Regions from separate parts of the Pantoea sp. X-Soil-YNGN-844 genome, predicted to be linked through region 1. Evidence: predicted binding sites of a transcription regulator. Region 1 holds the regulator's gene; each other region holds the start of a gene.
The links. The regulator sigma-54, encoded in region 1, starts transcription at its own class of promoters, with help from an activator protein. The targets are predictions, from matches to a motif close to GTTGGCACANNTTTCGCTNT.
Positions count from the first base shown of each region.

Region 2: the regulator sigma-54 is predicted to act here: its motif matches at 1,560-1,579, upstream of AC6I8C_RS16685 (gamma carbonic anhydrase family protein).
Region 3: the regulator sigma-54 is predicted to act here: its motif matches at 4,965-4,984, upstream of AC6I8C_RS03825 (gamma-glutamyltransferase family protein).

Region 1 is NZ_AP036007.1:455,588-463,610, reverse strand. Features, by position in the region: gene kdsD (arabinose-5-phosphate isomerase KdsD) at 1-72, shown strand, start outside; gene kdsC (3-deoxy-manno-octulosonate-8-phosphatase KdsC) at 86-652, shown strand; gene lptC (LPS export ABC transporter periplasmic protein LptC) at 649-1,221, shown strand; gene lptA (lipopolysaccharide ABC transporter substrate-binding protein LptA) at 1,196-1,747, shown strand; gene lptB (LPS export ABC transporter ATP-binding protein) at 1,753-2,478, shown strand; gene rpoN (RNA polymerase factor sigma-54) at 2,527-3,960, shown strand; gene hpf (ribosome hibernation promoting factor) at 3,982-4,269, shown strand; gene ptsN (PTS IIA-like nitrogen regulatory protein PtsN) at 4,420-4,899, shown strand; gene rapZ (RNase adapter RapZ) at 4,947-5,801, shown strand; gene npr (PTS phosphocarrier protein NPr) at 5,798-6,070, shown strand; gene mtgA (monofunctional biosynthetic peptidoglycan transglycosylase) at 6,074-6,793, opposite strand; gene arcB (aerobic respiration two-component sensor histidine kinase ArcB) at 7,663-8,023, opposite strand, start outside.
Region 2 is NZ_AP036007.1:3,598,461-3,606,483, reverse strand. Features, by position in the region: gene aroE (shikimate dehydrogenase) at 1-510, shown strand, start outside; gene AC6I8C_RS16690 (DUF1488 family protein) at 507-764, shown strand; gene AC6I8C_RS16685 (gamma carbonic anhydrase family protein) at 731-1,285, opposite strand; rRNA gene AC6I8C_RS16680 (16S ribosomal RNA) at 1,776-3,315, shown strand; tRNA gene AC6I8C_RS16675 (tRNA-Glu) at 3,404-3,478, shown strand; rRNA gene AC6I8C_RS16670 (23S ribosomal RNA) at 3,709-6,616, shown strand; rRNA gene rrf (5S ribosomal RNA) at 6,709-6,824, shown strand; tRNA gene AC6I8C_RS16660 (tRNA-Thr) at 6,839-6,914, shown strand; rRNA gene rrf (5S ribosomal RNA) at 6,949-7,064, shown strand; gene AC6I8C_RS16650 (amino acid ABC transporter ATP-binding protein) at 7,268-8,023, opposite strand, start outside.
Region 3 is NZ_AP036007.1:870,373-878,395, reverse strand. Features, by position in the region: gene AC6I8C_RS03855 (pyridoxal-phosphate-dependent aminotransferase family protein) at 1-996, opposite strand, end outside; gene AC6I8C_RS03850 (amino acid ABC transporter ATP-binding protein) at 1,018-1,749, opposite strand; gene AC6I8C_RS03845 (amino acid ABC transporter permease) at 1,730-2,386, opposite strand; gene AC6I8C_RS03840 (amino acid ABC transporter permease) at 2,386-3,054, opposite strand; gene AC6I8C_RS03835 (transporter substrate-binding domain-containing protein) at 3,065-3,850, opposite strand; gene hpxU (MurR/RpiR family transcriptional regulator HpxU) at 4,042-4,881, opposite strand; gene AC6I8C_RS03825 (gamma-glutamyltransferase family protein) at 5,020-6,606, shown strand; gene hpxX (oxalurate catabolism protein HpxX) at 6,619-6,801, shown strand; gene AC6I8C_RS03815 (AtzE family amidohydrolase) at 6,798-8,023, shown strand, end outside.

The DNA of each region.
Region 1 (8,023 bases):
CTGGTGGCCGATGACGACCATCTGCTCGGTGTGGTACATATGCATGACATGCTGCGCGCTGGCGTAGTCTGAACAGGAAAAGAAAATGCAACAGGTAACGCCCACGATTGACACCTGCTATGGACCGGTCAGTGCTGACGTCATGGCGCGCGCCAGCAACATTCGTCTGCTGATCTGCGACGTCGATGGCGTCATGTCCGACGGGGTGATCTACATGGGAAACAATGGTGAAGAGCTGAAAGCCTTCAACGTACGGGATGGTTACGGTGTACGCTGTTTGCTGACCGCCAATGTGGAGGTGGCTATTATTACTGGCCGCAATGCCCGTCTGATGGAAGATCGCTGCAAAACACTCGGCATCCGTCATCTTTATCAGGGGCAATCGGATAAGCTTTTGGCCTATCGTGAACTTCTGGATAAACTGTCTCTCTCTGATGATCAGGTCGCCTACATCGGTGACGACCTGATCGACTGGCCGGTGATGGCGAAAGTGGGATTAAGCGTGGCGGTAGCGGATGCACATCCGATACTGTTGCCGCGCGCGCAGTATGTTACGCGGATTGCGGGTGGACGCGGCGCGGTACGCGAAGTATGTGACCTGATCTTAATGGCGCAGAACAAATTTGAGGATGCCAAAGGGCAATCAGTATGAGTAAAAGCAGGCGTTGGATAACGCTGATTCTGACCTTGATTGCACTGGTTTTGATCGGCTGGAATCTTACCAACCAGGATGGCGATGGCACGCCAGTCGGGACGGATAGTCAGTCGCCGACCTATACCAGTGATGATTCTCACACTGTGGTGTATAACCCGCAGGGCGCGCTGTCATATAAACTGGTCTCTGACAAAGTGACCTATTTCTCGGATGACGAGCTGAGCTGGTTCGACAATCCGGTAATGACTACCTTTGATGAGAACAAAATTCCCACCTGGACGTTACGCGCAGATAAAGCAAAGCTCACCAAAGATCGTATGCTTTATCTGTATGGCCATGTTGAGCTGAATACGCTGACGCAGGATTCTCAGCTTGAGCGGATCAAAACCGATAATGCACAGATTAACCTTGTTACTCAGGACGTTACCTCTGATGACCAGGTGACATTGTATGGCCGCAGCTTTAACTCCACCGGCATGAAAATGCGCGGCAATTTACGGACAAAAAACGCCGAGTTAATCGAAAAGGTCAAAACCTCTTATGAAATTCAAAATGAACAAAAATAGCCTGAAGATTTTACTGGCCAGCATGTTACTGGCAACCAGCGTTCCGGCGCTGGCCCTGACCGGTGACTCGGACAAACCCGTCAATATTGACTCGCAGAATCAGGCGCTGGATTTGCAGGGCAATGTCGCGACCTTTACCGGCAATGTCATCGTGACGCAGGGCTCTATCAAAATCACGGCCGATAAAGTCGTGGTGACCCGTCCGGGCGGCGACAGCAAGAAAACCATCGTTGACGCCTACGGTAATCCCGCAACTTTCTATCAGATGCAGGACAGCGGCAAGCCGGTTCAGGGCCATGCCTCTAAACTGCACTACGAACTGGCCAACGATTTCGTTGAACTGACCGGCAATGCGTTCATTGAGCAGCAGGACAGCAACATCAAAGGCGATCGTATTACCTATCTGGTAAAAGAGCAGAAAATGCAGGCTTACAGCCAGGGCCAGAACAAGCGCGTCACGACCGTACTGGTGCCGTCGCAACTTCAGGATAAAGGTTCGTCCAACAGCGGAAAGAAGAGTAACTGATAGCTATGGCCACATTAATCGCAGAAAACCTGGCGAAGGCATATAAAGGCCGTCGCGTGGTAGAAGATGTCAGTCTGCAGGTAAAATCCGGCGAGATTGTCGGCCTGCTGGGTCCGAACGGGGCCGGTAAAACCACCACCTTTTACATGGTGGTGGGCATTGTGCCGCGTGACGCTGGCCGCATTGTCATTGATGATGAAGACATCAGCATCCTGCCGCTGCATGCGCGTGCGCGTCGCGGCATCGGTTATCTGCCGCAGGAGGCATCGATTTTCCGTCGCCTCAGCGTCTACGATAACCTGATGGCGGTACTGCAGATCCGTGATGACCTCACCGAAGAGCAACGTCAGGATCGCGCCCGTGAACTGATGGAAGAGTTCCACATCGAGCACCTGCGTGACAGCATGGGTCAGGCGCTGTCGGGTGGTGAACGACGTCGTGTTGAGATTGCCCGCGCGCTGGCTGCCAATCCTAAGTTTATTCTGCTGGATGAACCTTTTGCCGGTGTTGACCCTATTTCCGTTATCGACATCAAGAAGATCATTGAGCATCTGCGTGACAGCGGCCTCGGCGTTTTGATTACCGATCACAACGTGCGCGAAACGTTAGCGGTCTGTGAGCGGGCCTATATCGTCAGCCAGGGCCATCTGATTGCGCATGGTACACCCAATGAAATTCTTGCGGATGAGCAGGTTAAGCGGGTTTATTTGGGTGAAGAGTTCAGACTCTGATAAGGTGTCGTTAATACCGATGTTTACCTGGGAACTACCATCCTGTCTATGAAGCAAGGTTTACAACTCAGGTTCAGCCAACAGCTGGCAATGACTCCACAATTGCAGCAGGCGATTCGTCTGCTGCAACTCTCCACGCTTGAACTCCAGCAGGAGTTACAGCTTGCACTGGAAAGTAATCCTCTGCTTGAGCAGACCGATCTGCATGACGAGATTGACTCCCGGGAATCGTCAGAAGCCGAAGCGCTGGATACCCGTGAAGCGCTTGAGCAGAAAGAGATGCCTGATGAGCTGCCGCTGGATGCCACCTGGGATGAAATCTACACCGCTGGTACCCCTTCCGGCACCGGTACCGATTATCAGGATGATGAGTTGCCGGTCTATCAGGGCGAAACCACGCAGTCACTGCAGGATTACCTGATGTGGCAGGTCGAATTGACGCCTTTCAGCGATACCGACCGCGCGATTGCGACCTCTATCGTCGATGCTATCGATGACACCGGATATCTCACCGTCTCGCTTGAGGAGATCCTTGACAGCATCGGCAATGATGAGCTTGAAGCGGATGAGGTTGAGGCGGTGCTGAAACGCATCCAGCGCTTTGACCCGATTGGTGTGGGCGCACGTGATTTGCGTGACTGTCTGCTGGTTCAGCTCTCCCAGTATGCGCCAGAAACGCCGATGCTGACTGAAGCACGCCTGATTGTCAGCGAACATCTCGACCTGCTGGCCAATCACGACTTCCGCAGCCTGATGCGCGTCACGCGCCTCAAAGAAGAGGTGCTGAAAGAGGCGATGCTGCTGATTCAGTCGCTGGACCCGCGTCCGGGTCAGTCCATCAACACCGGCGAGCCGGAATATGTTATCCCCGACGTGCTGGTGCGTAAGGTTGGCAGCCGCTGGACAGTTGAACTCAATGCCGACAGCGTGCCGCGTCTGAAGATTAACCAGCACTACGCGGCAATGGGTGGCTCAACGCGCAATGACAGCGACAGCCAGTTCATTCGCAGTAATCTGCAGGAAGCGCGCTGGCTGATTAAGAGCCTTGAAAGCCGCAATGACACGCTGCTGAAAGTTACGCGCTGTATCGTTGAGCAGCAGCAGGCGTTCTTCGAGCAGGGTGAAGAATTTATGCGTCCGATGGTGCTGGCCGATATCGCCCAGGCCGTTGAGATGCACGAATCGACCATTTCCCGTGTGACCACGCAGAAGTATCTGCACAGCCCGCGTGGCATTTTTGAACTGAAGTACTTTTTCTCCAGTCACGTTAATACGGAAGGTGGCGGTGAAGCCTCCTCTACCGCGATCCGTGCTCTGGTGAAGAAATTAATTTCGGCGGAAAATCCAGCCAAACCCTTGAGCGACAGTAAACTGACCTCCATGTTATCTGATCAGGGGATCATGGTGGCACGGCGTACCGTCGCCAAATATCGTGAGTCTTTATCCATCCCGCCATCGAACCAGCGTAAACAGCTGGTTTGAAAGAAATGAGAAGGAAGACCTATGCAGCTGAACCTGACCGGGCAACATGTTGAAATCACGCCACCTTTACGTGAATTCGTCAGCGGTAAATTTGCCAAACTGGAACACTATTTTGAACATATCAATCAGGTCTATATTGTCCTGAAGGTTGAGAAAGTCACGCAGGTGGCTGACGCAACACTCCACGTGAACGGTGGCGAGCTGCACGCTACGTCGGAAGCGGAAGATATGTATGCGGCAATTGACGGGCTGATCGATAAACTCGCCCGTCAGCTGACCAAACACAAAGATAAACTGAAAAAACACTAACCTTCACGCTAGCTACGCGCGCATGGCGCGCAGAGCCGACAGGATGGGGCGGATAATCCGCCCCGTTTTGTCATCTGAGCAAGCGCCGTTTGTCGCACATATCAGCGCGCTGGTGGTGAATGGCCTGGTGAACACGCAAGTGAAACGATAATGAACAACGACCTTACACTGGAATTGAGCACAGTGCTTTCGCCAGACTGCACCCGCAGCGGCGTACACTGCCAGAGCAAAAAACGTGCGCTGGAAATCATCAGCGAACTGGCCGCTAAGCAGCTCAACCTGCCGCACCAGACGCTTTTCGAAGCGATTCTGACCCGCGAACGCATGGGCAGTACCGGTATTGGTAACGGAATAGCCATTCCTCACGGCAAGCTGGAAGAGGATACTCTGCGAGCGGTTGGGGTATTTATCAGCCTTGAGCAGCCGATTGCGTTTGATGCCGTCGACAACCAGCCGGTCGACCTGCTGTTTGCATTGCTGGTTCCGGCTGACCAGTGCAAAACACATCTGCACACCCTTTCACTGGTGGCAAAACGTCTGGCAGATAAAACGGTTTGCCGTCGTCTGCGTGCTGCGCAGAGTGATGAAGAGCTCTATGCCATTATTACGGAAGTCCAGACAGAGCAGTAACGCGTCTTTACCGGCCCGGTGCCGGTTTTAAAACGGGAGAGAAGGTCATGGTGCTGATGATCGTTAGCGGTCGTTCAGGCTCGGGGAAGTCAGTGGCGCTCCGTGCGCTGGAAGATATGGGATTCTACTGCGTTGATAACCTGCCGGTCGTGCTGCTGCCTGAATTGGCCAACTCGCTGGCGGAACGCAATATTTCGGCGGCGGTCAGCATCGACGTGCGTAACATGCCTGAATCCCCGGAAATTTTTGAAACCGCGCTGAATAATCTACCTGACACATTTTCACCTCAGCTGCTGTTTCTCGACGCCGATCGCAATACCCTGATTCGTCGTTACAGCGATACGCGCCGTCTGCATCCCCTCTCCAGCAAAAATCTGTCGCTGGAGAGCGCTATTGATGAAGAGAGCGATCTGCTGGAGCCGCTGCGTTCGCGTGCCGATCTGATCATCGACACCTCAGAGATGTCGGTACATGAGCTGGCCGAGATGCTGCGTACCCGTCTGCTGGGCAAGCGTGAACGCGAACTGACCATGGTGTTTGAATCCTTTGGCTTCAAACATGGCATCCCGATTGACGCTGATTATGTCTTTGACGTGCGCTTTCTGCCTAATCCCCACTGGGATCCTAAGCTGCGCCCGATGACCGGCCTCGATCGTCCGGTGGCGGCCTTCCTTGACCGCCACACTGAAGTGCACAACTTTATCTACCAGACACGCAGCTATCTTGAACTCTGGCTGCCGATGCTGGAGACCAATAACCGTAGCTATCTTACCGTGGCGATTGGCTGTACCGGTGGCAAACACCGCTCAGTTTATATTGCAGAACAGCTGGCGGATTACTTCCGTTCGCGCGGTAAGAATGTACAGTCACGCCATCGCACGCTGGAAAAGCGCAAATCATGACCGTCAGACAAACTGTAGAAATCAAAAATAAGCTGGGCATGCATGCCCGTCCGGCAATGAAGCTGTTTGAGCTGGTGCAGAGCTTCGATGCCGAAGTGTTGCTGCGCAACGAAGCGGGCACGGAAGCTGAGGCCAGCAGCGTGATTGCGCTGCTGATGCTCGACTCGGCTAAAGGCGGGCACATAGAGATTGAAGCCAGCGGCCCGGAGGAAATACCGGCGCTGGCAGCGGTCATTGAGCTGTTTGAAGCGGGCTTTGATGAAGACTAAGTCTTAGTCGAGCTTATTACGCTGCAGGAAGCCCTCCCCACCAAGCTGGCGCATCTGACGCATTATCCACTGCTGTCGCTCTCTGACGTAGCCTGAAGGCGCACCCGCACGATAACGAATAGGATTAGGCAGAACGGCCGCCAGTAAGGCGGCATCGGCAGCGGTAAGCCGGCTGGCTGGCTTGTGGAAGTAGCGCTGTGAAGCTGCTTCAACGCCAAAAATACCCGGCCCGAACTCTGCAATATTAAGATAGACGGTCAGAATACGACGTTTCGACCAGACTGTCTCAATACCTACTGTCAGCCCCGCTTCCAGACCTTTACGCACCCAGCTGCGGCCATCCCACAGAAACAGATTCTTTGCTGTCTGTTGTGACAATGTGGAGGCACCACGCATCCGGCTATCGCTGTTATCCAGTACAGATTCAATCGCCGCGACATCGAACCCCCAGTGGTCCGGAAACTTTTGATCTTCTGAGGCGATAACGGCCAGCCCCATCCACGGCGAAATCTCATCATGTCCGACCCAGTCAGAATGGGCGACATAGCTAAAGTCACCGCGTAACCAGGCACCGATCTGTCGTTCAGCCATTACCGCTGAAAACGGTACCGGCAGGAACGAAAAGAGCAAAATTCCCGCCAGCCATACGCCCAGCCATACCAGCAGAACACGACCAATAATACGTCTGATACGCTGTCCGACGCTTCCTTTATGCTTGTTCATGCAATCTTCCCATACCTGTTTCAGACGTTAATTAATCACTCATGTAATCACTGCCAGAAAAGCAGCTTTTTCACAAAAATCGCTGAAAACCTCACAGCGGTTTCCAGACTTTATTCAATCATTTTGCATCAAAATGCTGCAACAGTTCGAAATAGTTCAAGGACTTCCGGAAAAAAGGAATCGGTTCCATTGATTGTCACGGCTTAGCATCTTTCCAGATAAACACTTAATAATGGGTGATAAGCGCCGGTTCAAATCATTCAATATTCTTAACTGTTATTTTTTTATGAATGATGAGCCGCCCAAAGCTTAAACAGAATCACGCTGATAACGTTTAAATAAACAGCGCTTATCCGCGTTGCTCAGAGTTATTGTGTCCCTCTTTACTCTCATTAAGCGCAATGATGTCAGCGCAAGTTAAGGACAAAGTTTTAGATTCTTTTTTATCATTCCAAATCGTTTTGGATAATTCGTGTCATTTCAGGGCGGTCACTTGCAATATCAGCGCGTTAGCTTCCCTGAAGAGGCAAAGGTTAATGCCAGCTTAATTTACTGCTGTTCAGTCTTTGCTTTGCAGCTGAGCAGCATCAAAACTATACCAAAAACCACAAATTTGATTAAAATAACAGCAATGCAGCAGAGAAAATGATTCCTTACTTGACTGTGTTGCCAAATTAATGTTTTCTGTATTTAAACGCTGCTCAATATCACAAATTTTAATGAATCTTGTCGCATGAGAAGATGAATTTGCTAAGGTGATGTCAGTGTTAACCAATACCCTGCGGCTGCATTAATTATTCAAATCATAGCGGCCGCAATGCTTTCCCTGGTGTTGGCGCAGTATTCGCGCACCCCGGCCTCGGCTGGGGTCATTTTTTTCCGGGATATGACTTATCCTGCTCTGCCACCCAGTCGCGCAATACCTGCACATCATGTCGCCACTCATGCTTCAGCTCGTCAATCCATTCAACAACGTTGTCCCACCAAGCCGGTAATTCAGGACTCTGAATCTGTTTCGCCAGCATCTGCAAGCGCTGCAGCCCGACCGAACCCGCCGCCCCTTTGATCTTGTGCCCCTCTTCAGCAATGCCTTTCTGATCGCGCGCCATCAGATTCGATTCCAGCACCGCAAGATAGTCCGGCATCATCTTTTCAAACATCGTCAGGCTTTGGGTGATCAGACCGGGACCAACCAGCTCGATATACTGTTCGAGCATCGCGACATCCAGC
Region 2 (8,023 bases), 3.1 Mb from region 1:
ATCGGCCTGTTAAGCGATCTTGAACGGCTGAATATGATCAACGCTGGCCACAATGTCTTGCTGGTGGGAGCGGGCGGGGCCGCACGCGGTGTTATTCTGCCGCTGCTTTCAGCAGGCGTGACGCTGACCGTCGTCAATCGTACAGCCGCGCGCGCTGAAGAGCTGGCGAACCTGTTTAGCGCGAGCGGGACTATCCGGGCATCTGGTTTTGAGCAGCTGACGGATCAGCGCTTTGATCTGATCATCAACGCCACTTCAAGTGGTGTGAATGGAGAAACGCCTCCTTTACCTGCAGAGGTCATCCATTCTGAAGTGCGCTGCTACGACATGTTTTACCAAAGCGGGCTGACGCCTTTTTTACGCTGGTGTCAGGCGCAAGGGAGTGATCATCTGGCCGATGGACTGGGGATGCTGGTGGGTCAGGCTGCGCATGCTTTCTACATATGGCACGGTGTGATGCCGGAAATCACGCCCGTGATTGCTCAGCTTAAGCAGGCCATGCAGCCATGAATCAGGCGATACAGTTCCCGGATGAGGAAATCTATGACGCTGAACTGAACGCGGTCTGTTTTCCAGTAATGGTCAACGGCATGCGGCTGAATTGTGCAATCAGCCGCGATTCGCTGAATTCACGTTTTGGTGAAGGAGAGGCGATGGCGCTGTTTCAGCACCATCGCTGGGATCTGGAAGATGAGGCCGAAGCGGCCATTCGTCAGGATGATGTAGATAATCAGGGCTGGATCTGGTTATCTCCCGCCAGGTAATCATCTTTCCAGCCAACATAGTTATTAGCGGAATAGCGTAAACCTTCCTTTTCACTGTCATTCAGCGGCCTGACCTGCTTTACCGGGCTACCCAGGTAGAGATAGCCGCTCTCCAGCCTTTTACCGGGCGGCACCAGACTTCCGGCACCAATCATTACCTCTTCTTCTACTATTACGCCATCCAGCAGAATCGATCCCATACCGACCAGCACGCGATCGCCAATGGTACAGCCGTGTAGCATCGCTTTATGCCCGACGGTAACGTCCTCGCCAATAATAAGAGGGAAGCCCTGTGGGTTGGCGGCTGATTTATGCGTGACGTGCAGAACACTGCCGTCCTGCACATTAGTACGGGCACCAATGCGGACCTGATTCACATCACCTCTTATCGCAACCAGCGGCCAGATGCTCACGTCATCTTCCATAATCACATCACCGACGACAACACTGCTTGGATCGACCATAACGCGCTGACCCGTTTGCGGGAAAAGATCTTTATAGGGACGTAGGGCGGAAGTCATCTTGTTCTCCTTTGTTCTGTTTTCACTGCAGCCTGATGCCATTTTAGCCAGCTGACAAGCCAATTCTGACGCGGATCGCTGGCGATCTCACCAATCTGGATCATTTATAACCGTTCAGATAAAAGATCCTAAAAAAGGGTTGTGCTCTCAAACGGGATCCCTATAATGCGCCTCCATCGACACGGAACACCGGCAACGGGAAACGGGTTGAGAGGCACAGGAGACTGCGCCGCCGGAGAAAAACTTCTGAGAAAGAAGTTGACTCTGCAGGAGGAAAGCGTAATATACGCCACCTCGCGACAGGACGCTAACGCACTGTTCGCACTGCTCTTTAACAATTTATCAGACAATCTGTGTGGGCACTCGCAGGATTGATATCAGCGTCTCCGGACGCAACAAAATATCAAGTCTCACGAGTGAACACATAATGAAATTCATTATGACGTTTTACAGATGAGCACCGCTTAACTTGTTTAAGCAAATCAAACTTAAATTGAAGAGTTTGATCATGGCTCAGATTGAACGCTGGCGGCAGGCCTAACACATGCAAGTCGGACGGTAGCACAGAGAGCTTGCTCTTGGGTGACGAGTGGCGGACGGGTGAGTAATGTCTGGGGATCTGCCCGATAGAGGGGGATAACCACTGGAAACGGTGGCTAATACCGCATAACGTCGCAAGACCAAAGAGGGGGACCTTCGGGCCTCTCACTATCGGATGAACCCAGATGGGATTAGCTAGTAGGCGGGGTAATGGCCCACCTAGGCGACGATCCCTAGCTGGTCTGAGAGGATGACCAGCCACACTGGAACTGAGACACGGTCCAGACTCCTACGGGAGGCAGCAGTGGGGAATATTGCACAATGGGCGCAAGCCTGATGCAGCCATGCCGCGTGTATGAAGAAGGCCTTCGGGTTGTAAAGTACTTTCAGCGGGGAGGAAGGCGGTGCGGTTAATAACCGCACCGATTGACGTTACCCGCAGAAGAAGCACCGGCTAACTCCGTGCCAGCAGCCGCGGTAATACGGAGGGTGCAAGCGTTAATCGGAATTACTGGGCGTAAAGCGCACGCAGGCGGTCTGTTAAGTCAGATGTGAAATCCCCGGGCTTAACCTGGGAACTGCATTTGAAACTGGCAGGCTTGAGTCTTGTAGAGGGGGGTAGAATTCCAGGTGTAGCGGTGAAATGCGTAGAGATCTGGAGGAATACCGGTGGCGAAGGCGGCCCCCTGGACAAAGACTGACGCTCAGGTGCGAAAGCGTGGGGAGCAAACAGGATTAGATACCCTGGTAGTCCACGCCGTAAACGATGTCGACTTGGAGGTTGTGCCCTTGAGGCGTGGCTTCCGGAGCTAACGCGTTAAGTCGACCGCCTGGGGAGTACGGCCGCAAGGTTAAAACTCAAATGAATTGACGGGGGCCCGCACAAGCGGTGGAGCATGTGGTTTAATTCGATGCAACGCGAAGAACCTTACCTACTCTTGACATCCACGGAATTCGGCAGAGATGCCTTAGTGCCTTCGGGAACCGTGAGACAGGTGCTGCATGGCTGTCGTCAGCTCGTGTTGTGAAATGTTGGGTTAAGTCCCGCAACGAGCGCAACCCTTATCCTTTGTTGCCAGCGATTCGGTCGGGAACTCAAAGGAGACTGCCGGTGATAAACCGGAGGAAGGTGGGGATGACGTCAAGTCATCATGGCCCTTACGAGTAGGGCTACACACGTGCTACAATGGCGCATACAAAGAGAAGCGACCTCGCGAGAGCAAGCGGACCTCACAAAGTGCGTCGTAGTCCGGATCGGAGTCTGCAACTCGACTCCGTGAAGTCGGAATCGCTAGTAATCGTGGATCAGAATGCCACGGTGAATACGTTCCCGGGCCTTGTACACACCGCCCGTCACACCATGGGAGTGGGTTGCAAAAGAAGTAGGTAGCTTAACCTTCGGGAGGGCGCTTACCACTTTGTGATTCATGACTGGGGTGAAGTCGTAACAAGGTAACCGTAGGGGAACCTGCGGTTGGATCACCTCCTTACCTGAAGATACCTTCCCGCGCAGTGTCCACACAGATTGTCTGATAAAAAGTAATGAGCAGGACGGCTGCGAAGTCGTGACACTATCGTGTCCCCTTCGTCTAGCGGTTAGGACTCCGCCCTTTCACGGCGGCAACAGGGGTTCGAATCCCCTAGGGGACGCCACCTGCTTGGTGACAGGTGAAAGGTGTCTCCATACAGTATCTCAAAACCGTTCGGGTTGCGTAAGCAGCCGGGTCGCGTTTGAGATATTTGCTCTTTAACAATCCGGAACAAGCTGAAAATTGAAACGACGTGTCGTTTTCATTCTCCGTAATAAGAATGAAAAATACGATGCGTTCGAGTCTCTCAAATGCTTGCAGCTTACAGCGTTGAAAAACGCCTGTGGGTTGTGAGGTTAAGCGACTAAGCGTACACGGTGGATGCCCAGGCAGTCAGAGGCGATGAAGGACGTGCTAATCTGCGTAAAGCGACGGTAAGGTGATATGAACCGCTACAGCCGTCGATGTCCGAATGGGGAAACCCGGTGCACTCTGTGCATCATTGCAGCATGAATACATAGTGCTGCAAGGCGAACCGGGGGAACTGAAACATCTAAGTACCCCGAGGAAAAGAAATCAACCGAGATTCCCCCAGTAGCGGCGAGCGAACGGGGAGCAGCCCAGAGCCTGAATCAGCATGTGTGTTAGTGGAAGCGTCTGGAAAGTCGCAGGGTACAGGGTGATACTCCCGTACACAAAAGCACATATGCTGTGAGCTCGATGAGTAAGGCGGGACACGTGGTATCCTGTCTGAATATGGGGGGACCATCCTCCAAGGCTAAATACTCCTGACTGACCGATAGTGAACCAGTACCGTGAGGGAAAGGCGAAAAGAACCCCGGCGAGGGGAGTGAAACAGAACCTGAAACCGTGTACGTACAAGCAGTGGGAGCCTTCTTTATGGGGGTGACTGCGTACCTTTTGTATAATGGGTCAGCGACTTATATTCTGTAGCAAGGTTAACCGTATAGGGGAGCCGCAGGGAAACCGAGTCTTAACTGGGCGTTAAGTTGCAGGGTATAGACCCGAAACCCGGTGATCTAGCCATGGGCAGGTTGAAGGTTGGGTAACACTAACTGGAGGACCGAACCGACTAATGTTGAAAAATTAGCGGATGACCTGTGGCTGGGGGTGAAAGGCCAATCAAACCGGGAGATAGCTGGTTCTCCCCGAAAGCTATTTAGGTAGCGCCTCGTGAACTCATCTCCGGGGGTAGAGCACTGTTTCGGCTAGGGGGCCATCCCGGCTTACCAACCCGATGCAAACTGCGAATACCGGAGAATGTTATCACGGGAGACACACGGCGGGTGCTAACGTCCGTCGTGAAGAGGGAAACAACCCAGACCGCCAGCTAAGGTCCCAAAGTCATGGTTAAGTGGGAAACGATGTGGGAAGGCACAGACAGCCAGGATGTTGGCTTAGAAGCAGCCATCATTTAAAGAAAGCGTAATAGCTCACTGGTCGAGTCGGCCTGCGCGGAAGATGTAACGGGGCTAAACCATGCACCGAAGCTGCGGCAGCGACACTATGTGTTGTTGGGTAGGGGAGCGTTCTGTAAGCCGTCGAAGGTGTGCTGTGAGGCATGCTGGAGGTATCAGAAGTGCGAATGCTGACATAAGTAACGATAAAGCGGGTGAAAAGCCCGCTCGCCGGAAGACCAAGGGTTCCTGTTCAACGTTAATCGGAGCAGGGTGAGTCGACCCCTAAGGCGAGGCCGAAAGGCGTAGTCGATGGGAAACAGGTTAATATTCCTGTACTCGGTGTTACTGCGAAGGGGGGACGGAGAAGGCTATATCAGCCGGGCGACGGTTGTCCCGGTTTAAGCGTGTAGGCGGAGGGTCCAGGTAAATCCGGTCCCTTATTAACGCTGAGGCGTGACGACGAGGCACTACGGTGCTGAAGTGATAAATGCCCAGCTTCCAGGAAAAGCCTCTAAGCATCAGGTAACACAGAATCGTACCCCAAACCGACACAGGTGGTCAGGTAGAGAATACCAAGGCGCTTGAGAGAACTCGGGTGAAGGAACTAGGCAAAATGGTGCCGTAACTTCGGGAGAAGGCACGCTGGCGCGTAGGTGGAGGGATTTACTCCCCGAGCCGAAGCCAGTCGAAGATACCAGCTGGCTGCAACTGTTTATTAAAAACACAGCACTGTGCAAACACGAAAGTGGACGTATACGGTGTGACGCCTGCCCGGTGCCGGAAGGTTAATTGATGGGGTTATCCGCAAGGAGAAGCTCTTGATCGAAGCCCCGGTAAACGGCGGCCGTAACTATAACGGTCCTAAGGTAGCGAAATTCCTTGTCGGGTAAGTTCCGACCTGCACGAATGGCGTAATGATGGCCAGGCTGTCTCCACCCGAGACTCAGTGAAATTGAACTCGCTGTGAAGATGCAGTGTACCCGCGGCAAGACGGAAAGACCCCGTGAACCTTTACTACAGCTTGACACTGAACATTGAGCCTTGATGTGTAGGATAGGTGGGAGGCTTTGAAGCGCGGACGCCAGTCTGCGTGGAGCCAACCTTGAAATACCACCCTTTAATGTTTGATGTTCTAACGTAGGCCCGTGATCCGGGCTGCGGACAGTGTCTGGTGGGTAGTTTGACTGGGGCGGTCTCCTCCTAAAGAGTAACGGAGGAGCACGAAGGTCAGCTAATCACGGTCGGACATCGTGAGGTTAGTGCAATGGCATAAGCTGGCTTGACTGCGAGAGTGACGGCTCGAGCAGGTGCGAAAGCAGGTCATAGTGATCCGGTGGTTCTGAATGGAAGGGCCATCGCTCAACGGATAAAAGGTACTCCGGGGATAACAGGCTGATACCGCCCAAGAGTTCATATCGACGGCGGTGTTTGGCACCTCGATGTCGGCTCATCACATCCTGGGGCTGAAGTAGGTCCCAAGGGTACGGCTGTTCGCCGTTTAAAGTGGTACGCGAGCTGGGTTTAGAACGTCGTGAGACAGTTCGGTCCCTATCTGCCGTGGGCGCTGGAGAATTGAGGGGGGTTGCTCCTAGTACGAGAGGACCGGAGTGAACGCACCACTGGTGTTCGGGTTGTCATGCCAATGGCATTGCCCGGTAGCTAAGTGCGGAAAAGATAAGTGCTGAAAGCATCTAAGCACGAAACTTGCCCCGAGATGAGTTCTCCCTGACTCCTTGAGAGTCCTGAAGGGACGTTGAAGACGACGACGTTGATAGGCCGGGTGTGTAAGCGCAGCGATGCGTTGAGCTAACCGGTACTAATGACCCGTGAGGCTTAACCTTACAACGCCAGAGGCGTTTTTGAGAGACACGATTTTCAGCTTTGTTACCGGATATTCTGCGCGGCCCCTGTGGCGGCGCGGAGACAGAATTTGCCTGGCGGCTTTAGCGCGGTGGTCCCACCTGACCCCATGCCGAACTCAGAAGTGAAACGCCGTAGCGCCGATGGTAGTGTGGGGCCTCCCCATGCGAGAGTAGGGAACTGCCAGGCATCAAATTTAGTGTGCTGATATGGCTCAGTTGGTAGAGCGCACCCTTGGTAAGGGTGAGGTCCCCAGTTCGACTCTGGGTATCAGCACCAGTTAAGACACGAGTTCGGTAAATAAAAGAATTTGCCTGGCGGCTGTAGCGCGGTGGTCCCACCTGACCCCATGCCGAACTCAGAAGTGAAACGCCGTAGCGCCGATGGTAGTGTGGGGCCTCCCCATGCGAGAGTAGGGAACTGCCAGGCATCAAATAAGAGAGAGCCCTTCGCGTATGCGAAGGGCTTTTTTCGTTGTGGCAAGCCGATAATCTGCAATAAAACCTCCTCTTATCAGCCTTCTGTCTCTTACCTTTATCATCGCATCCTGTTAGTCAGCTCAATGCACCTGCTGGTCAGTCCATAAAAAAACCCGGCACCAAGCCGGGTAGTAAAATGAACTCAGTCGGTAATCAGTGAATAACCTGCGATAAAAACGCCCGGGTACGCTCCGATTTAGGATTCGCAAAGAACTCCTGCGGTGGCGCAACTTCGACGATCTCACCCCGATCCATAAAGATCACCCGGTCAGCCACCGTTCGGGCAAAGCCCATCTCGTGGGTGACGCACAGCATGGTCATCCCATCCTCAGCCAGACCAATCATCGTATCCAGCACCTCTTTAACCATCTCCGGATCCAGCGCTGAGGTTGGTTCATCAAACAGCATAATTTTGGGTTTCATACAGAGTGAGCGAGCGATGGCGACGCGTTGCTGCTGTCCGCCGGAAAGCTGACCCGGAAACTTATGCGCATGCTCAGCTATACGCACGCGTTGCAGATAGTGCATGGCCAGTTCATCCGCTTCCTTCTTTGGAATCTTTCTCACCCAGGAAGGTGCCAGCGTGCAGTTCTGCAATACGGTCAGATGCGGGAAAAGATTGAAGTGCTGGAATACCATCCCCACTTCTGTGCGTACGCGCTCAATGTTACGTACGTCGTCATTAAGGTGGATACCGTCAACAACAATACGCCCCTGCTGATGCTCTTCCAGATGGTTGATACAGCGGATCGTGGTCGATTTGCCGGAGCCGGAAGGGCCGCACAGCACGATACGCTCTCGGGGTTTAACCTGCAGGTTGATGTCTTTCAGTACGTGAAACTGCCCGTACCATTTATTCACGTTCTCAAGCGAAATCATCAACGCGTCGGAAGAGTGTGTCATAGAGTC
Region 3 (8,023 bases), 410 kb from region 1:
ACCTGTAGGTATCATCACGCCCAGCACGTTGTTCATTTTATTTTTCAGGTCGCCGAAGGTCTCCAGCCCCATCCCCTGAATGCCTTTCAGCATCGCTTCACCATGCAGTTTGTGGCGGGCGATGCCGTTATCCAGCCCCTCCTGCAGGATCAGACGGGCGCATTCACGCGCGCCAAACAGCGCACTGGTGGCTTCGGTGTGATGGTTGAGTCGCTCCGGGCCCCAGTAATCCATGATCATGCCGAGATCAAAATAGTTGGAGTAGATCATCTCCTCTTCGCCATCCTGATGCGCTTCGGTGCGGATCCCCTGCTCTACGCATTTGCGTTTGCGGATCACGGCTTCCATCTCTGCGCTCAGGGTGACCGGCGAGGTGCCCGATGGCCCGCCCAGGCATTTCTGCATCCCCGCCGACACCGCATCAAGTCCCCAGGCGTCCGTTTCCAGCGCGTTACCCGCCAGCGACGCGGTCGCATCGGTGTAGAACAGCACGCCATACTGTTTGCAGATTGCGCCCAGCTGCTCCAGTGGTTGCAGCATGGTCGTCGAGGTGTCGCCCTGCACGGTCAGCAACAGACGCGGTCGCACTTTTTTAATCGCATCTTCAATCTGGTCCGGGGTAAAGACTTCGCCCCACGGCACTTCAATGGTGTGCACGTCCGCACGACAGCGGCGGGCAATTTCGCATAGCAGATGACCGAAGCGGCCAAACACCGGTACCAGCACCTTGTCGCCAGGGCGGATAGACGACAGCAGAATCGCTTCGATACCGGCACGTGACGTGCCATCGATCAACAGCGTCCAGCGGTTTTCGGTGCGGAACACGCCGCGATAGAGCGCCATCACTTCGTTCATGTAGTGGGTCATCGCAGGATCGTACTGGCCCAGCAGCTGACTCGACATGGCGCGCAGCACACGGGGATCGGCGTTGATCGGCCCCGGTCCCATCAGCAAACGCTGTGGCGGATTGAGTTGCGGGAATTGTGTTATATCCATCATCATTTCCTTTTCTAAGACTCAGAGACGAACCGAAGAGATAAACTGCTTCAGCTCCGGCGTCTGCGGCTGGGCGAACAGCGTTTTACTGTCGCCCTGCTCCCAGACGCGCCCCTGATGCATAAAGACCACACGATCGCCCACGTCGCGGGCGAAGTTCATTTCATGGGTGACGAGGATCAGCGTCATGCCCTCTGCCGCCAGCTGCTCCAGAACCTTGAGCACTTCGCCCACCAGTTCAGGATCGAGCGCGGAGGTGATCTCATCACAGAGTAAAACTTTCGGCGTCATCGCCAGCGCACGGGCGATCGCCACGCGCTGCTGCTGACCGCCGGAGAGGCTGGCAGGATAGTAGTTAAGGCGTTCGCCCAGTCCGACCTTCTCCAGCATCTGTGCCGCCAGCGCCCGGCACTCGGCCTCGCTTTTCTTCAGCACGCGGCGCGGTGCCAGCATGACGTTCTCCAGCGCCGTCATGTGCGGGAACAGGTTGAAGCTCTGAAACACCATCCCGACCGAGCGGCTGATTTCACGCGCCTGCGAATCGCGGTCGGTAATCGTCATCCCGCCCAGCTTGATGCTGCCCTCCTGATAGCCTTCCAGCCCATTCATGCAGCGCAGCAGCGTGCTTTTACCCGATCCGCTGCGACCGATGATCGAGATCACCTCGCCCATGTCGATATCCAGATCCACGCCTTTCAACACATGGTTGTCGCCGTAATATTTTTGCACCTGATTAATGGTGATGAGCGGCATTGAATTTTTTCTCCAGATACTGGCTGTAGCGAGACAGCGGATAACACATCAGGAAGTAGCCCAGCGCCACCAGCCCAAAGACTTTAAACGGCTGATAGGTGACGTTGTTGAGAATGGTGCCCGCCTTGGTCAGCTCGATGAAGCCGATAATCGACGCCAGCGCGGTGCCCTTGATCACCTGCACGGCGAATCCCACTGTCGGGGCGATACCGATGCGGATCGCCTGCGGTGCCACCACCCGCCACAGCGTCTGACCAAAGGTCAGACCGAGGCAGCGCGACGCTTCCCACTGCCCTTTCGGCAGGGCGCGGATACTGCCGTACCAGATGTCCACCAGAAAGGCGCTGGTGTAGAAGGTCAGCGCCAGCGAGGCGGCGGTCCAGGGGGCGACATCGATCCCAAACAGGCCAACGCCGAAAAATGCCAGGAACAGCTGCATCAGCAGCGGCGTACCCTGAAACAGCGCGGTGTAACCGCGTATCAGGCGCGTCAGCCATTTACGCTGCAGCAGCCGCAGAAACAGCAGCGGCAGCGTCACCAGCGTGCCGCCAACAAAGGCCACCAGCGACAGCAACAGGGTCCAGCGCGCCGCCAGCAGCAGGTTGCGCAGGATGTCCCAGTCGGTAAAGGTCGTCATCATGATGCCTGCACTCCAAACCATTTACGGCCAATCGCCAGCAGCAGATGGCGCATCGCAATCGACAACGCCAGGTAGATCAGCGTGGTCACCAGATAGACCTCAAAACTTAAGAAGGTGCGCGACTGGATCAGGTTGGCGGCGAAGGTCAGCTCCTCATAGGAGACCTGCGACACCACCGACGAGCCCAGCATCACGATGATGCACTGACTCACCAGCGCCGGATAAATGCGCTGCAGCGCGGGCGGCAGCACGACCCGCAGAAACGTCTGGCTGCGGGTTAATCCCAGCACCCGGCCCGCTTCCCACTGCCCTTTGGGTGTTACCTGGATCCCGGCGCGGATGATCTCGGTGCTGTAGGCGCCAAGGTTGATCAGCATCGCCAGCAGCGCCGCCTCGCCAGCGGTGAGTTTCAGCCCCAGCGCAGGCAGACCGAAAACGATAAAGAACAGTTGCACCACAAACGGCGTATTGCGGATCAGCTCGACATAGATGCCCCACAGACGGCTCATCCAGCCCGGTTTGCCGCTGCGCAGCGCGGCGCCCGCAATGCCCAGCGCCACGCCACCCGTCGTCGCCAGCACCGTCAGCTGGATGGTGACCCACAGACCGGAGAGCAGCTCCGGCCAGTAGGGCCACAGGGCGGGAAAGTTAAGTTGCCCGGTCATGAATCCGTCCTCAGGCGCCGAGGTTCGCAGGCAGCGGCGCTTTCAGCCACTCTTCAGAGAGTTTATTCAGCGTGCCGTCCTTAATGCCCTGCTCAATCAGCGCATTCACTTTCGCTTTCAGCGCAGGCTCATCTTTCTTCAGGCCGATATAGCAGGGTGAATCTTTCAGCATGAACTGCGCGACGGGCGCTTTGGCCGGATTCTGGCGCGCAATCGCGGCGACGACCAGGTTGCCGGTCGCGACATACTGCACCTGACCGGAGAGATACGCAGACAACGTGGTGTTGTTATCTTCGTAGCGTTTCACCTGCGCATCTTTCGGGGCGACTTCGCTCAGCACCATATCTTCTACCGCACCGCGCGTGACGCCAATCGACTTGCCGCTCAGCGCCGACGCCGCTTTGATTTCATCGCCCTTCGGACCGAAGACGCCCAGGAAGAACGGCGCATAGGCACGGGTGAAGTCGATCACTTTCTCACGCTCGGCGTTTTTACCCATGCTGGAGATAACCAGATCGACCTTGTCGGTTTGCAGATAAGGCACGCGGTTGGCACTGCTGACCGGCACCAGCTGCAACTTAAGTTTCATCTGCTTCGCCAGATATTTTGCCGTGTCGATATCATATCCCTGCGGCTGCAGGTCCGTGCCGACCGAGCCAAACGGCGGGAAGTCCTGCGGCACGGCCACGCGTATGACGCCGCGCTTCTGGATATCCTGCAGTTGATCGGCCAGCGCGCTGCCCGTTTGTGCCATCAGTAATGCCGCTGTCGCAACCGCCATCAAAACTTTTTTCATTATGCACCCCGGTGAGATTAACGTGAAACAAAAGATTCTTTGACAAGCAATCTGCAACTAATGTGCCAATCCGGGCGGCAACAGAAAAAGGATTAAGCGGCAGAGCGTTCAGTGGAAATCCGGCGTAACCGGGGCAATCACGCCAGGAAAGTGGTGTTCTGAAATGGGGCAAAGCACCAAAACGGTGCCTGTTAACGGTGCTCCAGCTCGTCAAACTGCTGGTAAAGGTCGGCGATCTGATGAATCCGCTGACGTCCCTGTGCCAGCATTTCATGCAGCAGCGCATTGGCGATCAGGTTAACCAGACTCATGGCGGCACTGTAGCTGTCGAAGGCGGAAACGCTGTCGAGCGGCGTACAGAGTTGCCAGCGCGCCAGCGCAATCACCGTCTGCGCCTGCGGCTCACACAGCGCCAGCAGCGGGATGCCAGCCGCCTGCATCTGCTGCATCAGCGGCCGGATGATGCGCGGACGGCGGCGAAACGCCATCACGATTACCATGTCATCCGGCGTGATATCCACCAGCTCCTCGGCCAGCGTCTGTCCCGGCTGCGGCAGAATATGCACCTGCGAACGCGCCTGCACCAGCTGCTGACGCAGATGCAGCGCTACCGGATAAGCGTTGCGCATGCCGATGATAAAGACACGTTTAGCCTGCGCCAGCTGCTGGATAACCTCGTTAAAGTGCCGGGCATCCAGGCTGTTTACCCACTGCGTCAGATTAGCCATCTCCTGCTTGTAATGACGTGCCAGCAGCGTATTGCCCTGCACAGCATCACGGTTATCGGTCAGCGGCATGCCGCTCTGGCGCAGGATGCGAAGCTCATCACGCATATCCTTGTACTTTTCATAGCCCAGACGCTTAAACAGCCGACTGACCGTGGCTTTCGACACGCCACTGAGCCGCGCCAGCTCGGCGCTGTTGTAGCTGATCAGGTCATCGAAGTGGTCAAACACGAAGTCGGCAATACGCTGCTCCTGCGGAGAGAGTTGCGGATAGTGACTTCTGAGTCGTTCATCAAGCTGTTTCATAAGGCGTCCTGTAACTTTTGTTTCAGCAGAAGCTAGCACAATTTACGCCAGGTTAACCGGCGCATTGTCAGCTAAGCATGAAAACTGGAACAGCTCTTGCTTTGTTATGGGTTCTGTCACCCAAAGAACGAGAAAAAGATGATTCAAAGCAATATGGCCCCGCAGGGGATGGCGGTGACGCCACACCATCTGGCGAGTGAAAGTGCGCTCGCGGTGCTGCGCGATGGCGGTAATGCCATTGAAGCGATGGTGGCTGCTGCCGCAACTATCGCCGTAGTCTATCCGCACATGAACGGACTGGGCGGCGATGGTTTCTGGCTGATTCTGCCGCCTGGCGGCGATCCGGTCGCTATCGACGCCAGCGGCGCAGCCGGTTCACTGGCTCACCGCGATTTTTACGCCGATAACCCGAAGATCCCACATCGCGGGCCGAAAGCGGCGCTGACGGTGGCCGGTACGGTCAGCGGCTGGCAGGAGGCACTGACGCTCTCTGCAGAGATGGGCACCCCACCATTGCCGCTGGCCCGTCTGCTGCGGGATGCGATTCGCTACGCCGCCGACGGGATTCCGGTGACCGCCTCACAGACCGCCGCGACCACGAACTTCCTCAGTGAGTTGCAGCATCAGCCCGGCTTTCGTGCCCATTTTATGCCCGACGGCGATGTGCCGCAGCCGGGCAGCCGTTTTACCCAGCCCGCGCTGGCGAACACTCTGAGCCAGCTCACCGAAGAGGGACTCGACAGCTTTTATCGCGGCCCGCTGGCTCACCATATGGCCGACGAGATGGCGACGCTGGGCATGCCGGTGACGCTGGCCGATCTGCAGCAGCATCGCGCCCGTCATATGACACCGCTGCATCTCGCCCACAGCGAAGGCGACATCTGGAATATCGCCCCGCCGACCCAGGGCATGGTGTCGCTGGCGATCCTCGGCATCACCGATCGTCTGGAGATGGCGGAGGCTGACGACGCGCAGACGGTGCACCGCATCGTGGAGGCCACCAAGAAAGCCTTTGCGCTGCGCGACAAACACATCACCGATCCGCGTCACGTCACCGAAGATGTGCAGGCGCTGCTGGATAGCGATCACCTTGATACGCTCGCCAGCCAGATCGTCGATGGCGAGGCCGCAGCGTGGGGCAACGGGCGCGGGCCGGGTGATACGGTCTGGATGGGCGTAATGGACAGCAGCGGCCTGGCCGTCTCCTTCATCCAGAGCATCTATCACGAGTTTGGCAGCGGCGTGGTGCTGCCCGGCACCGGCATTACTTGGCAGAATCGGGGCGCTGCATTCAGCCTGGACCCTGACCATTTGCTGGCGCTGGCACCCGGCAGGCAGCCGTTTCATACCCTGAATCCCGCCGCTGCAAGGCTGAAAGATGGCCGTACGATGGTCTATGGCGCGATGGGCGGCGATGGGCAGCCGCAGACGCAGGCCGCGATTTTTACCCGCCATGTGATTCAGGGCCTGCCGTTACAGCAGGCGGTCAGTGCACCGCGCTGGCTGCTGGGCCGGACCTGGGGGCAATCGTCCGACTCGCTGAAACTGGAAGGCCGCTTTGACGACGAAACGATATTGATGCTGCGCCTGTGGGGACATGAGGTGGAACGGCTGCCGGACTTCAGCGAATCCGTAGGTCATGCGGGCGCAATTGTGCGTCACAGCAACGGCATGTTTGAGGGCGCAAGCGACCCACGCAGTAACGGCAGCGCCGCCGGTTTTTAACAGGAGCGAATCATGAATCAACACGACTGGGCCAGCTACATCGGCCATATGGAGCAGATCCTGCAACTGGAACTGGATGACGCCCGCCGCGCTGAACTGCTGATCCAGCTTTCACGAATTGCGGAGATGGCTGCGCCGCTGATGGCGTTTCCGCTGGATGACCGGCTGGAAGTCGCAGGAGTATATCAGGCATGAGATTAGGTGATGTTTCAATTCAGACGCTGCAACGGGCGATCCAGCAGAGTGAGATCAGCGCACTGGAGGTGGCGAAGCACACGCTGCAGGCGGTTGAGCAGCACAATCCGGCGCTGAATGCCTGGACGGAGGTCACCGGGCCGCGCATGTTAAAAGAGGCCAGCGCCATTGATGCACAGCGGCAGCGCGGCGAAACGCTGCCACCGCTGGCGGGCATTCCTTATGCGGTGAAAAATCTGTTTGATGTGGCGGGTCACAGCACGCTGGCCGGTGCCAGCCTGTTCCGCGATCGCCCAGCGGCACAGGCAGATGCGTTTGCCGTTGATAAACTGCGTCACGCTGGCGCGCTGCTGTCAGGTATGCTGAACATGGATGCCTATGCTTACGGTTTTACCACCGAGAACAGCCACTATGGTGCGACACATAACCCGCGCGATCTCAGCCGCGTGGCGGGCGGCTCATCTGGGGGTTCGGCCGCCGCGGTAGCCGCCGGGCTGGTTCACTTTTCACTTGGCACCGACACCAACGGTTCGATTCGGGTGCCCGCGTCGCTGTGCGGTATTTTTGGTCTTAAGCCCACTTTTGGCCGTCTGTCACGCAGCGGCAGCCATCCGTTTGTCGCCAGCCTTGACCACATCGGTCCACTGGCACGGCGGGTTGAAGACCTGGCTGTGGTGTATGACCTGTTACAGGGCGCAGACCCCGCCGATGCGTTTCAGGCCGATCATCCGGTGGCCGCGACGCTGCCGGGGCTGTCACAGGGCAGCGAAGGCTTACGCTGCGGCGTGCTGGGCGGCTTTTTTGCCCGCTGGTGTGATGAGGATTCCCGCGCTGCCGTCGCGGTGGTTGCGGCAGCGCTTGAAGCCCAGGAAGAGGTGCTGATGCCGGAGGCGGAGCTGGCCCGCTCAGCGGCGTTTATCATGACTGCCGCAGAGGGTGGCAATCACTATCTGCCCGCCCTGCGCCAGATGCCGGAGCAGTTTGAACCGAACTCCCGCGAGCGTCTGCTGGCGGGTGCCATGATGCCAGGCGCCTGGTATGTGCAGGCGCAGCGCTTCCGTCGTCATTTCCAGCAGCAGGTGTTACCGCTGTTTGATCATTTCGATGTACTGATCGCCCCGGCAACTCCCTGCAGCGCAATCACGATCGGCCAGCAGACGCTGTCGATTCAGGGTGAATCGCTGCCCGCTAAAGCGAGCATGGGGATGCTGACGCAGCCAAT